DNA from 2 places in the Diaphorobacter ruginosibacter genome. Region 1 is predicted to be linked to the other one. Evidence: riboswitches for the same ligand, from Rfam matches in the RefSeq annotation. Region 1 holds a riboswitch; the other holds the start of a gene.
What was found. Region 1 has a riboswitch for glycine ahead of H9K76_RS18010 (D-amino acid dehydrogenase). Riboswitches for the same ligand answer to the same signal wherever they lie in the genome.
Positions count from the first base shown of each region.

Region 2: another riboswitch for glycine. It lies ahead of gcvT (glycine cleavage system aminomethyltransferase GcvT); the one in region 1 lies ahead of H9K76_RS18010 (D-amino acid dehydrogenase).

Region 1 is NZ_CP060714.1:3,964,161-3,971,679, reverse strand. Features, by position in the region: gene H9K76_RS18030 (DUF7933 domain-containing protein) at 1-1,808, shown strand, start outside; gene H9K76_RS18025 (hypothetical protein) at 1,835-2,656, shown strand; gene H9K76_RS18020 (hypothetical protein) at 2,763-4,109, shown strand; gene H9K76_RS18015 (GNAT family N-acetyltransferase) at 4,158-4,445, opposite strand; glycine riboswitch at 4,695-4,803, shown strand; glycine riboswitch at 4,804-4,921, shown strand; gene H9K76_RS18010 (D-amino acid dehydrogenase) at 4,979-6,247, shown strand; gene H9K76_RS18005 (amino acid permease) at 6,352-7,519, shown strand, end outside.
Region 2 is NZ_CP060714.1:2,370,754-2,378,272, reverse strand. Features, by position in the region: gene H9K76_RS10745 (amino acid permease) at 1-1,104, shown strand, start outside; gene H9K76_RS10740 (Lrp/AsnC family transcriptional regulator) at 1,297-1,761, opposite strand; gene H9K76_RS10735 (TRAP transporter substrate-binding protein) at 2,155-3,135, shown strand; gene H9K76_RS10730 (TRAP transporter small permease) at 3,220-3,714, shown strand; gene H9K76_RS10725 (TRAP transporter large permease) at 3,711-4,988, shown strand; glycine riboswitch at 5,002-5,109, shown strand; glycine riboswitch at 5,125-5,236, shown strand; gene gcvT (glycine cleavage system aminomethyltransferase GcvT) at 5,291-6,427, shown strand; gene gcvH (glycine cleavage system protein GcvH) at 6,546-6,920, shown strand; gene gcvP (aminomethyl-transferring glycine dehydrogenase) at 7,038-7,519, shown strand, end outside.

The DNA of each region.
Region 1 (7,519 bases):
CCACCTCCACGGACGGCATCGCCTTCGTGAGACAAGGCACGGTGCAGCCGCCGGCCAATTACTGGAACCTGGCGTGTGGGGTGAGCAGCGTGCCTGCCACAGAACCCATCGCCACCTTCGTGCGGGTGTCGCAGGTGGACGGCCAATGGCTGATGGCCGTCTGGCACCAGCAACAGGCCGGGCAGAACTGGTTCAGCTACAACACCAGCCTCTGGCGTATCGGCACCGATCCGAACAATTTGTCGGTGACTCCGATCGGGCCGCTGCCTTCCACGTTGTGCGGAACCAGCACGGCGCCGGGCCGCTTCCATGTGGGTGTTTTCGGCATGGAGGACTCCTTCATCTACCTGCGGCATGTGCCGCAGGCGGGCGCCTTGCCGGGGGCCCGTGGCGGGAATCTGGGGCGCTATGGAGTCAACCTGACTGCCTCTCCCGTGACGACGACCCCCCGTCCGGCAGCCGACACCGGCACCCCCAAGCAAACGCTGGAGGCGGACCTCTTTGCCGGCACCGGGTTCGCGGAAACCACGCCACTGCCGGCGGGGACCACCCGCGCCTTGGTGAACAACGCAGGCCGCACGTTGCGCAGGGGAGGCGTGCTGGGCACCTACTACAACTTTGCGGACTACAACACCACGGCGGCCATGGAGAAGGACCTGTGGTACGTGGAGTCCTCCGATGGGGGCGCCAGCTGGGCTGCACCGGTACGCATCTATGGACCCCAGGGCAGCAATGTTCTGGTCAACGGCCTGCCCAACAATGGCAATTTCAGTGCTCCGGAGGTGACTTCGGACGGGCGCAGCTACTTCACGACGCGCGATGCCTGCAACAACAACGTCATGGTCACGGCACCGAATGCCGGTGTGGATCCGGGCATGGGCATCAGCATGCAATTCAGTCCTTCGAGCGTGGTTGCGGGGCAGACCACGCAATGGTCCATTACGTTGCAAGGGCCGCAGGGCTGCGACCCCACAGCGGCCATACCGGTGGTCACCGATCTGGCCTATGCCCACCCGCTGCCGTCCAGCCTGCAACTCACGGGCACGGTGGTGAGCAACAGCTGTGCAGGCACGTTGGCCGCGCCTGCAGGCGGCTCGCTGAGCCTGTCGGGCGTGGCATTGGCCGCGGGGCAGAGTTGCACTACGGTCGTGGAGGTCCGGGGTGTCGAGCCCGGCAGTTACAGCGAACGCATTGCGGCAGCGGCGTTAACGAACGCGCAGAATCTGACACCGGCGCGGGATGCCGAGGCCACGCTGGCCGTGTCGGCGGCTCCCGTGGTGGTGCCGCAGGTCTCGGTCGCCAAGAGCCGGTCCGGCGGCACGCTGGCCGCGGGCGATACGGCCATCTATACGGTGACGGTGGCCAACACAGGCGAGGCGCCCGCCGGCGGCACAGTGCTCCATGATGCAGTGCCCGCAGGCATTGAAACCTGGGACTGGACATGCACGGCCTCGGGCGGTGCAGTGTGCCCTGCCGCCAGCGGTGCCGTGGCCCTGAGCGAGCCTATTGCGGACTTTCCTGCGGGCTCACAACTGGCGTACACGGTGACGGCCAAGCTGTCAGCGTCGGCCAGCGGCACCCTTACCAACGTGGCGGTGGTGACGCCGCCCACGGGAGGAAGCTGCGCAAGTGCATGCGAGGCGCAGGTGAGTGACATGATTGCCCATCGGGGAGATGCTGCGCCCGTTCCCGCATTGGCGCAGTGGGCGCTGATGCTGCTCTCCATTGCGCTGGCGGGAGTCGCTGCAGCGGGTTGGCGTCGTGTCGCATGCATTGATGATTCCCCTAAGCAAGGCAAGGGCCGGTGAGAAACACTGAAGCAGAAGCACACACCATGAAAACAGGACTCTTCTCTCCATCGGGGCGCGACACCGATGAGCAGCCTTATCGCCGCGGCAACTTCGATTTCGCCTGCGAGTGGATGGAAGGCGTCACAAATCTTGACGAGCTGCTGGCGCATCTGGATGCATTGGGGGCCACCGACCCCGGCCATCGCTACCTGAGCACGCTGGACGATATCAACCAGTGCAGCTACACCTGCGGCCACGCCGGGCAGGATGAGCGTCTGTATCTGGACCCTCCGGACGAACTGAACTGGGATGCACCCGAGCAGGTGGCAGCGTGGAAGCTGGCGGGCCTGCAACATGTGGTGCAGCAGTTGTCCAACCCCGACGTGGCACAGGGCTGGGCCGATGTATGCGGCACGCTGGCTGTCTGTGGCGAAGATGTGCAGGCGCTGGTGGCCATCAATCGGGCACCCGATCAGTTGCTGGACGATGTCGTCTATGTCCAGCGACTGCCTGTCGCCACCGATGACCTGATGATCGCAGGCCAGCCCAATGGCTACTTCAGCGTCGACTGGGACACGTTCCAGAACCACGCCATCATCCGCCACCTGGCCACACACCATGGTTATCGTTTCTTTGCGATGGGGGCATCATGCATGGGCTTCGTGCGTCCGGCCCCACCTTCCGCCAACCAGGCCGGCAGCCTGGTGGCCGCATTGCGTGAACTCTATGGTCAAGGCCAGGGCAGTGACGTGCTGGAGCACGAGGGCTGGGCGGAGTTGGCGCAGCTGCTGTCAACGAGGCGCACTCTGGTACTGGGCTATACCGAAGGGTTTGCCGAGAGCATGGGGTTGGATGGTGATGAATGAGCCTTGCGGCAAAGGAACAGGATCATGTTGAGGGCTTTGAATCGTCCCGATGGACTGTCCTGTAAGCAAGTTCATGACGATGGATGGAAACGAGGGAAAGAAGCGCATGAGCTCGAACGGTATGGATGTATTTTTATCGCAGTTTCGATCGGCGCGTTCGTCCCCGTCTCCTGAGCACGCCAGTGTCAAGGTGCAGGACTGGTTTTTCTGGGTAGAGCAAGCAAAGGAAGCCGATCTGCAACGCGCCCTTTCCTGTGCCATGGCGCAGCGTCTGTCACCGCAAATCTGGTTTGAACTGGCCCTGGCGAAGCTGCCGGATGCGGCATGGGGTGAGTTGGTGAATGAGGCACTTCCTGAGGCGCTTGCCGCCCTGCGCGATGGCGCTTCGCTGGACAAGGCGCTCCCGCTGCATGAAACCCTTTTGATGCAGGCAAGCTGGCAGCAGCCGCAAACGTTGCGTCCCCACGTTCTCGACCTGGTGAGTCCGGTGCTGGATGGTTCGCTGCAATTGCATTGGCGAGTCTGGCAGGAGCTGGATGAGGGGACTGCGGATGCGGTTCGCAGGCTGCTCGATGAGTGCTTCGAGAAGAGTCATCACAACGCCTGCATGGTCGGCATGGCCATCCTGCTTTCGCTGGGCGATGCCGTATCGCTGAAGCAAGCAAGTCAACTGCTTGCGCGATGGGAGACTGAAGATCGGGTCTACAAGGGTTGCCAGCTGCATGAATTTGAAGCGCCGCAGCCGCATCTGCATTCCACGGCGCCGTTGCACATGGTGTTCCCGGCAGGCTATGAACTTAAGGAAGATTGGGTTCCCAGGCATTGGCATCCTACTGCGCGGGGTGTGCCGCAGGGACCATCATGGCCCGTGGGCGGCGAGGGACGAGGGCAATGCGGCTGTTGTGGTGGTCCGCTGTGCCATCTGCTCAGTCTTCCGGAGTCATTGGTATTCAACAGTTCCAATGGGCTGAACCGTACGGTGAAGACAGATGAATGGATGAGCAAGGCGCAACCGGCTGTCAGCCTGTCCTTGTGCATGTCCTGCCTTGAGAGCGGTGCGGGTGAACTGCACTACGGGCATGATGCCGGAGGGGGCGCAACCTGCCTTCATCCCAATACGGTATCGGAGCCGGAAATACCGGACTACGTTGTCGACGGCCCGTTGCTTCCAGGTACCATGCGGCTGGCCCGAACCGCCGAGCGATGGTCGGCCCAGCCCTGGGAAGTGGGACAGTATCTGTATCGCGTCGGAGGGGCGCCGACCTGGGTGCAATCGCCCTGGTATCCGGTGTGCCGCCACTGTGGCGATGCAATGCACTTCGTGTTGCAGCTTGATTCCGGTTTACCTGAGGCCCGTCGCAAGGTGGAGCGTCTGTGGGGCAGTGGCGGACTGCTTTACGCATTTGCGTGCACGCCCTGCAGGCGCAGTGCATTCCTGATTCAGCATACCTAGGGAGTTTTGCAGAGGCTCCCTACGGACCCACGGTACGATTCAGTTTGATCAGACCAGCACGTCGCGTATCGACGCATCCTTGCCGAACTGCGCCTTGGCAAAGGGACACAGCGGCAGCACCTTGGTGCCGCTCGAGCGGGCCCAGGCGACCAGTGCGTCGAGCAGTTGGCGGCCTACGCCTTCGCCACGCAGCGACTCGTCGACATCGGTGTGGTCGATGATGATCATGGAGGCATTCGTGCGGCTGTATGTCATCTCGGCAATACGTTGGCCGAGCTTTTCGACATAGAACGCGCCTTTGGAATCTTCTTCCTGATGGTGGATCGGGTATGGCATGGTCAGACTTCGGGATAAGGTCGTTGGGTGTTGGTCCGGATTCGGGACGTTATGTCGTCTCCGAGTCATGGTCAAGTCTCGTTGATTGTTCAGTGGCCTTGCGACAATGGGGACTTAGGGCTTGAAGTGTTTGTGGTCCTGGTGGATGTTTGCAGCGCAAGGGAGAACGGGCTCACTGACACAGCCCTGTAGAAACCCGTATATCCAAGACGTGGCGATGTCCCTATAGTCGCCCTTCAGGCTTTCAGCCCAGTGATGTCGAGAGAGACTGCAGCGCACGATCTACGTATGTGCCGCATGCAGCGCCGAAGGAGCAACCGCCCCGGAAACTCTCAGGCAAAAGGATCGGCATCACTTGTTTCACCACTCTGAAGAATGTCCGGCGCCATCGTCCGCCAGGCATACCGAAGGAGCAAGCGAGTACCGCTTCGTGCGATACCTCGTGAATCTCTCAGGTCCAGAACAGAGGGGGCGTCCGATGCGCATGGTGCGCACGGGCTCCATCCCTTTGACGTATCTGGAGCTGGATCATCATGAAGACAATCGCCGTTATCGGAGGCGGCATCACGGGCGTGACCACGGCCTATGCCCTGGCCAGGCGCGGGTTTTCCGTCACCTTGTTCGAGAAGCAGCGCTACGCCGCCATGGAGACATCGTTTGCCAACGGCGGACAACTCTCGGCATCGAACGCCGAGGTATGGACCCATTGGTCCACCATCCTCAAGGGCCTCAAGTGGATGCTCAAGAGCGATGCACCGCTGTTGCTCAACCCCAAGCCGAGCTGGCACAAGCTCACGTGGTTTGTCGAGTTTCTCTCGGCCATTCCGCACTACCAGAAGAACACCGTGGAGACGGCCAGGCTGGCCATTGCAGCGCGTGAGCACCTCTTTTCCTGGGCTGAACAGGAAGGCATCGGTTTCGACCTGAAGAAAGAGGGCATTCTTCATATCTACCGCGACCAGGCGGGCTTCGAGCATGCCGGCAAGGTCTCGAAGCTGCTGGCTCAGGGCGGACTGGAGCGGCGTGCAGTGACCCCGCAGGAAATGCGGTCCATCGAGCCGACCCTGTCCGGCACCTTCTATGGCGGTTACTTCACGGAGAGTGATTCGACCGGCGACATCCACAAGTTCACCAGCGGCCTGGCTGCCGCGTGTGATCGCCTGGGCGTGAGCTGCCTGTACGGGCAGGAGATTCTTTCCGTGGCAAGCAACGGCAGGCAGGCCAGCGTGACCGTGCGCCATGGAAAGGAAACCGCCACGACCTCTTTCGACGGCATCGTGGTATGCGCCGGTACGGCGAGCCGCGAGCTGGCCGCCAGTCTGGGCGACCATGTCAATATCTATCCGGTCAAGGGCTACTCGATCACGGTCAACTTGCTCGACGAAACCAGCCGGGCATCCGCGCCGGTCGTGAGCCTCCTGGACGACGAGACCAAGCTAGTCACCAGCCGCCTGGGCGATGATCGCTTCCGCGTGGCCGGCACGGCCGAGTTCAACGGCTACAACAAGGACATCCGTGCCGACCGCATCCGCCCGCTCATCGATTGGGTGCAGGCCTGCTTTCCGGGCGTCAGCACCCGCAGCGTCGTGCCCTGGGCCGGCCTGCGTCCCATGATGCCGGACATGCTGCCGCGCGTTGGGCGGGGCAGCAAGCCCTGCGTCTTCTACAACACCGGCCACGGCCACCTGGGCTGGACCCTGTCTGCAGTCACCGCAGACATGATCGGCGACATCGTCCAGCAGTCCATGGGCGGCACCACCGCGAGGCCGCGGCCCGCACCCCTCGCGCACGCCAGCGCATAAGTTCAGGGTACTGGCTTTTTCCATCATCAACCGATCGCGGCAGCCATTGCGCCCCGTGCGGGGTGACTGTTGCCGCGTGCATCACAAAAACGGAGACAACCAACATGGATCGCACAGACTGCACGGCAGCCGGAGGGCTGCCTCACACCCAAGGAGAACTTGAGCGCGGGCTCAAGGACAGGCATATCCAGCTGATTGCCCTCGGGGGCGCCATCGGCGTGGGCCTGTTCCTTGGTTCCGCCAAGGCCATTCACAAGGCGGGGCCGCTGCTGCTGGTCAGCTATGCCATCGCCGGACTGGCCATCTTCTTCATCATGCGTGCCTTGGGCGAGTTGCTGGTGCACCGCCCTGTGGCGGGCTCCTTTGCCACGTATGCCGAGACCTATGTGAGCCCCTGGGCGGGCTTTGTCACTGGCTGGACCTACTGGTTCACCTGGGTGGTCACGGGCATGGCGGAACTGACGGCCATCGGCATCTATGCTCACTACTGGTTTCCCGCGATACCGCAATGGGTTCCGGCACTTGCCACGCTGGCCGTGCTGCTGGGAGTGAACCTTATCGCAGTCAAGGTCTTCGGTGAGCTGGAGTTCTGGTTCGCCCTGATCAAGGTCGTCACCATCGTCGCGACCCTGGTGCTGGGAGTGGCCATCATCATGACCGGCTGGGGGCCTCTGGGTCAGACCGCCAGTTTCTCCAACCTCTGGTCGCATGGCGGCTTTGCGCCCATGGGCATGGTCGGCGTGGTGTTCACCTTGCAGATAGCCTGCTTTGCCTACACCGGTGTCGAGCTGATCGGCGTCACTGCCGGGGAGGCCGAGGCACCCGAGAAAGTGCTGCCCCGCGCCACCAACAGCATCGTCTATCGCATCCTTATCTTCTACGTCGGCGCCCTGATCGTCATCATGTCGCTGGTGCCATGGAATGAACTCAGCCCGGACATGAGTCCCTTCGTCCATGTCTTCGAGAAGCTGGGTGTTCCCGCTGCGGCCGGCATCATCAATTTCGTGGTCATCACGGCGGCCGCGTCGTCATGCAACAGCGGCATTTTCAGCACGGGGCGCATGCTCTACACGCTGGCCCAGTTCAAGCAGGCGCCGGCGCGTCTCGGCAGAGTCAACTCACGCCATGTACCGGCTGCCGGCATCGTGCTCTCGGCTGCGTTCATGCTGGTGGGTGTGGTGCTCAACTACCTGGTGCCGGAGGAGGCGTTCATCTACGTGACCAGCATTGCCACCATTGGTGCGGTATGGACCTGGGGCATCATCGTCTATG
Region 2 (7,519 bases), 1.6 Mb from region 1:
TTTCCCGATGTGAACGGCGTACTCTGGAGCGCGCTGTTCCTGGCGTTGATGTTCGGCCTCAATGCCTTGTCGGCACGTGGCTTCGGCGAGTCGGAGTTCTGGTTCGCCACCATCAAGGTGATCACCGTGCTGGTGTTCATCGCCATAGGCCTCCTGATGGTGTTCGGCATTCTCAACGGTGGCGCGCCCGAGGGCATCTGGGGCAACGTGGCCAACTTCACGGCCGGCGATGCGCCGTTCGCCGGTGGATTTGCCGCGCTGATCGGCGTGGCCATGGTGGTGGGCTTCTCGTTCCAGGGCACCGAGCTCATCGGCATCGCCGCCGGTGAATCGGAAGATCCCGCCAGGAACGTGCCGCGTGCCGTGCGCAAGGTGTTCTGGCGCATTCTGCTGTTCTATGTGTTTGCGATCCTGATCATCGGCCTGCTGATTCCCTATACCGATCCCAAGCTGCTCAAGAACGACCTGGGCGACATCGCTGTCAGCCCGTTCACCCTGGTGTTCGAGCGCGCGGGCCTGCTCGGCGCGGCGGCGGTGACGAATGCCGTCGTGCTCACGTCGGTGTTGTCCGCCGGCAACTCGGGCATGTATGCCTCCACACGCATGCTCTACGCGCTGGCGGAGCAAGGCATGGCGCCCCGGATCTTCGCACGCGTGAATCGGCGCGGCGTGCCGGTGCTGGCGCTGATCGCCACCACCGTGATCGCTGCGATGTGTTTTCTGACCAACATCTTCAGCCCGTCAGCCGTCTACATCTGGCTGCTGAATCTCTCGGGCATGTGCGGCTTTGTGGCCTGGCTGGGCATCGCGGTGAGCCACTACCGTTTCCGCAAGGGCTGCGAGGTACAGAACTACCCGCTCGGCAACCTGCCCTACCGCGCGCCTGCATTCCCGGTAGGCCCGGTATTCGCATTCGTGCTGTGCATGATCATCACGCTGGGTCAGAACTACGAGAACTTCCTGGCCGACAAGATCGACTGGGCGGGCGTGGTCGCCACCTACATCGGACTGCCGCTGTTCCTCGCAATCTGGTTCGGCTACAAATGGATCAAGGGTACGCGCATCGTGGCGTACAAGGACATGGACGTCAGCGGCGCGCGCTGACAGACGCCGTTGCCTGAAGGAAAAGCCGCGCAGCGCCTCAGAGATTCCCACATTCAACCGTGGCGCGCCCCATGAAACTGGCGTGGCCTGATGCGCGGGCAGCCGTGCAAGGGCCGCCCCGCAGCACTGGCTGCGTCCCCCTTCCCGGAGCGACGCAGTCGCGTAGAGAGAGGGGGGAAGGCGCGCAGCGCCTCAGGGGGGTGTTCCATGCAACGGCAAATCAGCCTTCTTGAGCGTGCGCAGCACGAAGCTCGAGCGGCTGTGGCGGATGCCCCGGATCTTGTAGAGCTTCTCCCGCAGCAGGCGCTCATAGTCGCGCGTGTCCTTCACGACGATGCGCAGCAGATAGTCGTAGTCGCCCGAGACGAGGTGCGCCTCGACCACCTCGGGGATGGTGGCCAGCACCTCGCCGAACTTCTCGAGCGTGTTGTCGGAATGGCTGTCCAGCGTGACCTGCACCAGCACGGTGTCCGACAGCCCGAGCGCCTGCGGGTTGAGCCGCACCGTATAGCCCTCGATGACCCCCGCCTCCTCCAGCTTCTTGATGCGCCCCCAGCACGGGGAGGCGCTGAGGCCGACGGCCGCGCCTATTTCCTGGAGGCTCGCACGCGAATCCGCCTGCAGGCGAGCGAGAATTTTTCGATCCATGGCATCCAAAAGCATAATTTTTCACCAATCCTTGATTGGTAGATTATTTTTCCGAATTCAGCCGAAAATCAAGAAATATCGAAAGCATTTTCGGACGATGGAAACGCATACTTCTTCCATCGAAACACTTTTACAGAAGCCCCTTTCAAGCAGAGCCCGTTTACCGACAGTCACTCTCGTGCAAGCCCCCCCAGGCGGTTACCGCTGCCTTCCGGGGGCTTGATCATTTGGGGCGTTCATTGGCTCAGGCAGAAACGATCAACTGCGCAACATCATAAAAACCCCAATTCCGCTGCAGTGAGCTTTCTTCACAATGGTCGGCAGAGGCGATGAGCGCCCGAACACCTTTCTCGAACACTCTATCCACTGGAGACAACCTCGGCACCGCCGATGAGGAACGTTATGCGACTGAAGACACTTGCATTGGGAATTGGATTGGCCGTTGGTGCACTGACCATTTCGAGCCATGCCGGCGCGCAGACCACGATGCGCATCAGCATCTCGGTGGCGCAGAACTCACACCAGGGCGTGGCCATCGACACCTTTGCGAAGGAAGTGGAAAAACGCACCGCCGGACGCTACAAGGTGCAGACGTTTTACAACGGTTCCCTCGGCGGCGAGCGCGAATCGATCGAGGCGGTGCAACTGGGCACGCAGGAGCTGGCCTTCAGCTCGTCGGGCCCGATCCCCAACTTCGTGCCCGAGACCAAGATCCTCGACGTGCCCTTCCTGTTCCGCGACAAGGCCCATGCGCGCGCCGTGCTGGACGGCCCCATTGGCCAGGAGTTGCTGGGCAAATTCGACGCCAAGGGTTTCAAGGCGCTGGCATGGGCCGAGAACGGCTTCCGCCACATGACCAACAGCAAGCGTGACGTGAAGTCGCCCGACGACCTCAAGGGCCTGAAGATGCGCACCATGGAGAACCCGGTGCACATCGCTGCCTACAAGGCGTTCGGCATCATCACCACGCCGATGGCCTTCCCGGAAGTGTTCACGGCCTTGCAGCAGGGCACGGTGGACGGCCAGGAGAATCCGCTTCCCGTGATCATTTCCGCCAAGTTCGACCAGGTGCAGAAACACCTCTCGCTCACCGGCCACGTCTACTCGCCCTGCATCCTGGTCATGAACAAGGCGGCGTTCGAGAAACTGTCGGCGGCCGACAAGCAGGCATTCATCGACTCTGCCAAGGAAGCAGCCAAGGTCAATCGCGCTCGCGTGGACGAGGATGATGCCAAGGGCGTGGCCGACCTGCGCGCCAAGGGCATGACGGTGATCGACGACGTGGACAAGTCCAAGTTCGTTGCCTCGCTCACCAAGGTGAACGCACAGTTCGAGAAGGATTTTGGCAAGGCCAATCTCGATCGCATCCGCGACTACAAGTAATCCTCGACACCCCTCGCCCGCAGATCGCTCCATTCACGCGATGCGGGCATTTTGTCTTCAGCGGACCAGCCTGGGCGCACGCGCATGAAATCCCTGTTTCTTTCCTTTGAGCGATGGACCACCGCCATCGCCATGGCCGGCGCCTGCGCCATGCTGGCCATATCCTCTGCACTCGGCATCTTTCAGATCCTGATGCGCTTTGTTCTTGAACAACCCGCCGAGTGGACCGAAGTGCTGATCCGCTTCTGCCTGATCTGGATGGTGTTCCTTGCGATTCCCATGGCGTTCCGCCAGGGAGCCATGGTCAGCGTCGACGTGCTCTACCGCTGGAGCCCGCCGGGCATGCGCCGCGTGCTCGACTGGGTCGTGACGCTCGCCGCGCTCTCTCTCATCGGCGTGCTCATCTGGTGGGGATTCGACTACGCCAACCGCGGCGCAGTGCAGTCCATGGCCGGGCTGGAGTCCGTCTCCATGTTCTGGGCCTATCTGGCCGTGCCGGTGGGGGCGCTGTTCAGCATTCCCGGCATTGTCGGCAATCTTCTCGATCCCAAGCGCCTTGAACTGGAGACCGCACAATGACTCCAGTGATGATCACGACCATGGTGCTGTGCTTCGCGCTCAGCGTCTCGGTGGCCGTCTCGATCGGCCTCGCATCGATCGCGGGCATTCACATGTCCAACGCCAACATGCTCATCTCCGTGAAGGAGATGTTCGCGGCGATCAACAAATTCCCGCTCGCAGCGATCCCCTTCTTCATCCTCGCGGGCAACCTGATGGAGACGGGCGGCATATCGCGCCGCCTCGTCGAATTCGCCAAGAGCATCGTCGGCGGCGTCCAGGGCGGCCTGCCCATGACCTGCGTGCTCACCTGCATGATCTTCGCGGCGGTCTCGGGCTCGTCTGTGGCCACGACGTTCGCGATCGGCGCCATCCTGATTCCCGCGCTCATCAAGCATGGCTACCCCACCAGCTTCGCCGCCGCGCTGCAGGCCACGAGTGCCGAACTGGGCGTGATCATTCCGCCCTCGATCCCGATGATTCTCTATGGAGTGAGCGCCGAGGTGTCGATTGGCGAACTGTTCATCGCCGGCTTCGGCCCCGGCATCCTCATCAGCCTCTCGCTGATGCTGTTCGTATGGGTGTTCTGCAAGTGGAAGGGCTGGGGCAAGAACGACGGCGAGGGCCGCATGTCGTTCGGCCGCGCGCTGCTGCAGGCCGGCTGGGCGTTGCTGATGCCCGTGATCATCCTGGGCGGCATCTACGGCGGCATCTTCACGCCCACCGAGGCTTCCGCCGTGGCGGTGTTCTATGCGCTGGTCGTGGGCATGCTGATCTACCGAGAGATCAAGATCAAGGACCTCTACGCCATCTTCCGCAAGTCGGCGCTGTCCTCGGCCGTGATCATGTTCATCATCGCCAACGCCGGGCTGTTTGCCTTCCTGATCACACGTGCCGGCGTGCCCGATGCCATCGGCCACTGGCTGCAGGAAGTACTCAAGTCGCCCGCGATGTTCCTGCTGGGAGTGAACGCGGCGCTGTTCATCATCGGCATGTTCATCGAAACCAGCGCGGCCATCATCGTGCTCGCGCCGATCCTTGCTCCCGTGGCCCAGCATTTCGGCATCGACCCGGTGCACTTCGGCCTCATCATGGTCGTGAACTTGGCGCTCGGTATGATCACCCCGCCCTTCGGCGTGAACCTGTTCGCCGCCTGCACCGTGGCGCGGATCTCGCTGGACCGCATCGTCACACAGTTGCTGCCGTTCGTGGGCGTGATTCTGTTGTGCCTGATGGTGATCACCTATGTGCCGGGCATCTCCCTGGGGTTGCGCGATCTGGTTTACGCGCGATAGAAAAGTTATACTTCACGACTTGTCAGGAGAGAGCCCGCTCACCCATCACATAGGGATGACGCGGGCCGCCGAAGGCGCAGGCAGACACCGAACGCTCAGGCAAAAGGACTGGCAAGCCGCCCGCAGTGATGCGGGCGTTTCCCCAGCTGGAGAGAGGCGGCCTTCACAGTGAAGATCGCCCACCGAAGGAGCAAGTCGCGGCAGTGCCCGCGATGAATCTCTCAGGTAAAGCGGACAGCAGGGCAATACCGCGACTGGCGTGAGGCCGGTCGTCCGGATCATTTGCCTTGGAGTTCCCACTCATGTCCGCGCCCTCGCCCGCCACGCCGCTGCTCACCACGCCCCTGAACGCACTGCACATCGAACTGGGTGCCAAGATGGTGCCGTTCGCCGGCTATTCCATGCCGGTGCAGTATCCCGCTGGCCTGATGGCCGAGCACAACCATACACGCAGCGCCGCCGGCCTGTTCGATGTATCCCACATGGGCCAGCTGCGCCTGGTCGGCGCCGATGCTGCTGCAGCCTTTGAAACCCTGATGCCCGTCGACGTGATCGGCCTCGGCGTTGGCAAGCAGCGCTACGGGCTGCTGCTGAACGACGAAGGCGGCATCATCGACGACCTGATGTTCTTCAACCGCGGCAAGGACATCTTCGTGATCGTGAATGGTGCCTGCAAGGTGGGCGACATCGCGCACATCATCGAGCGCATCGGGCACCGCTGCGAGGTCATCCCCATGCCGGAACGCGGCCTGCTCGCGCTGCAGGGCCCCCAGGCTGCGGCCGTGCTCTCGCGCCTGGTTCCTGGCGTTGAAAAGCTGGTGTTCATGACCGGCGGCGAGTTCCAGTGGAAGAATGCCGACCTGTTCATCACCCGCAGCGGCTACACGGGCGAAGACGGTTTCGAGATCTCGGTGCATGAAAGCCGTGCCGAGGAATTCGCCCGTGCGCTGCTGGCGCAGGCGGAGGTCAAGCCGATCGGCCTGGGCGCGCGCAACTCGCTGCGTCTCGAAGCCGGCCTGTGCCTCTATGGCAACGACATCGACAACGGCACGACGCCGCCCGAGGCCGCATTGAACTGGGCCATCCAGAAAGTGCGCCGTACCGGAGGCGAGCGCGCCGGTGGCTTCCCTGGCGCGGCCAGGATTCTTGCGCAGATCGACCAGCCGGATACCCTTGCGCGCAAGCGCGTGGGACTGATCGCCAAGGAGCGCATCCCGGTACGCGAACCCGCCGAACTGCAGAACGCGGAAGGCCAGAACATCGGCCGGATCACCAGCGGCCTGCTGAGTCCGACGCTGAACCAGCCGGTTGCGCTGGCCTACGTGCAGACGGCCTATGCCAAGCCCGGCACCGAAATCCTTGCCATCGTGCGGGGCAAGCAGGTGCCGATGGTCGTGAGCGCCACGCCGTTTGTGCCAACCAACTACTTCCGCGGCTGATCCATCGATCCATTCATCCGCAGGGCCGGCCAGGCAAGGAACGACATGAAATCGCGCTACATTGCTGGCTGACCACTCTCAACCGTTTTTTCAATTGACTCAATTTTCCGGAGCATCCATGAGCATCCACTACTCCAAAGACCATGAATGGATCAACGCCGCCGACGCCAACTCCGCCGTCGTCGGTATCACCGTGCACGCGCAGGACGCGCTGGGCGACGTGGTGTTCGTCGACCTGCCCGAAGTCGGCAAGACGTTCTCGCAGGGCGAAGTGGCCGGCGTGGTCGAGTCTGTGAAGGCTGCCGCCGACGTGTACATGCCGGTATCGGGCGAGATCGTCGAGGTCAACGAAGCCCTGCGCGACGACCCGTCGCTTGCCAACAGCGATCCTCTGGGCGCCGGCTGGTTCTTCAAGGTCAAGCTGAGCGATGCATCGCAACTCGCCGGCCTGATGGACGAGACGAGCTACAACGCTTTCGCCGCGAACGCCTGATATATGTAGACAGCAACCGCGCCTTGCATCATTCGTTCGATGAAGTTCGATGACGTTCGATGAATTAAGGCGCGGTTCTTTTTTGCCCCTTGATTTGCTTTTGAGATTGGTCCCTCCATGCAAATGCCCGCCGCACTCCCCCTTTCCGCGCTGGAAAACGCCACAGAGTTCCAGCCACGCCACATCGGCGTCAGCCCCGCAGACGAAGCCCACATGCTCTCCGTGATCGGGGAGGCCTCGCGCTCGGCACTGATCGACTCCATCGTTCCGCGCTCGATCGCACGCGCGAAGCCGATGGATATTCCCGCAGCGATCACCGAAGCGAGCGCGCTCGCCGAGCTCAAGGCCGTTGCATCGAAGAACAAGGTTCTCAAGAGCTTCATTGGCCAGGGCTACTACGGCACCCTCACGCCGGGTGTCATCCTGCGCAACGTGCTCGAGAACCCCGCCTGGTACACGGCCTACACCCCTTACCAGGCCGAAATCTCCCAGGGCCGCATGGAAGCGCTGGTCAACTTCCAGACCATGGTCTGCGACCTGACCGGCATGCCGATCGCCAATGCCTCCATGCTCGACGAAGCGACTGCCGCCGCCGAAGC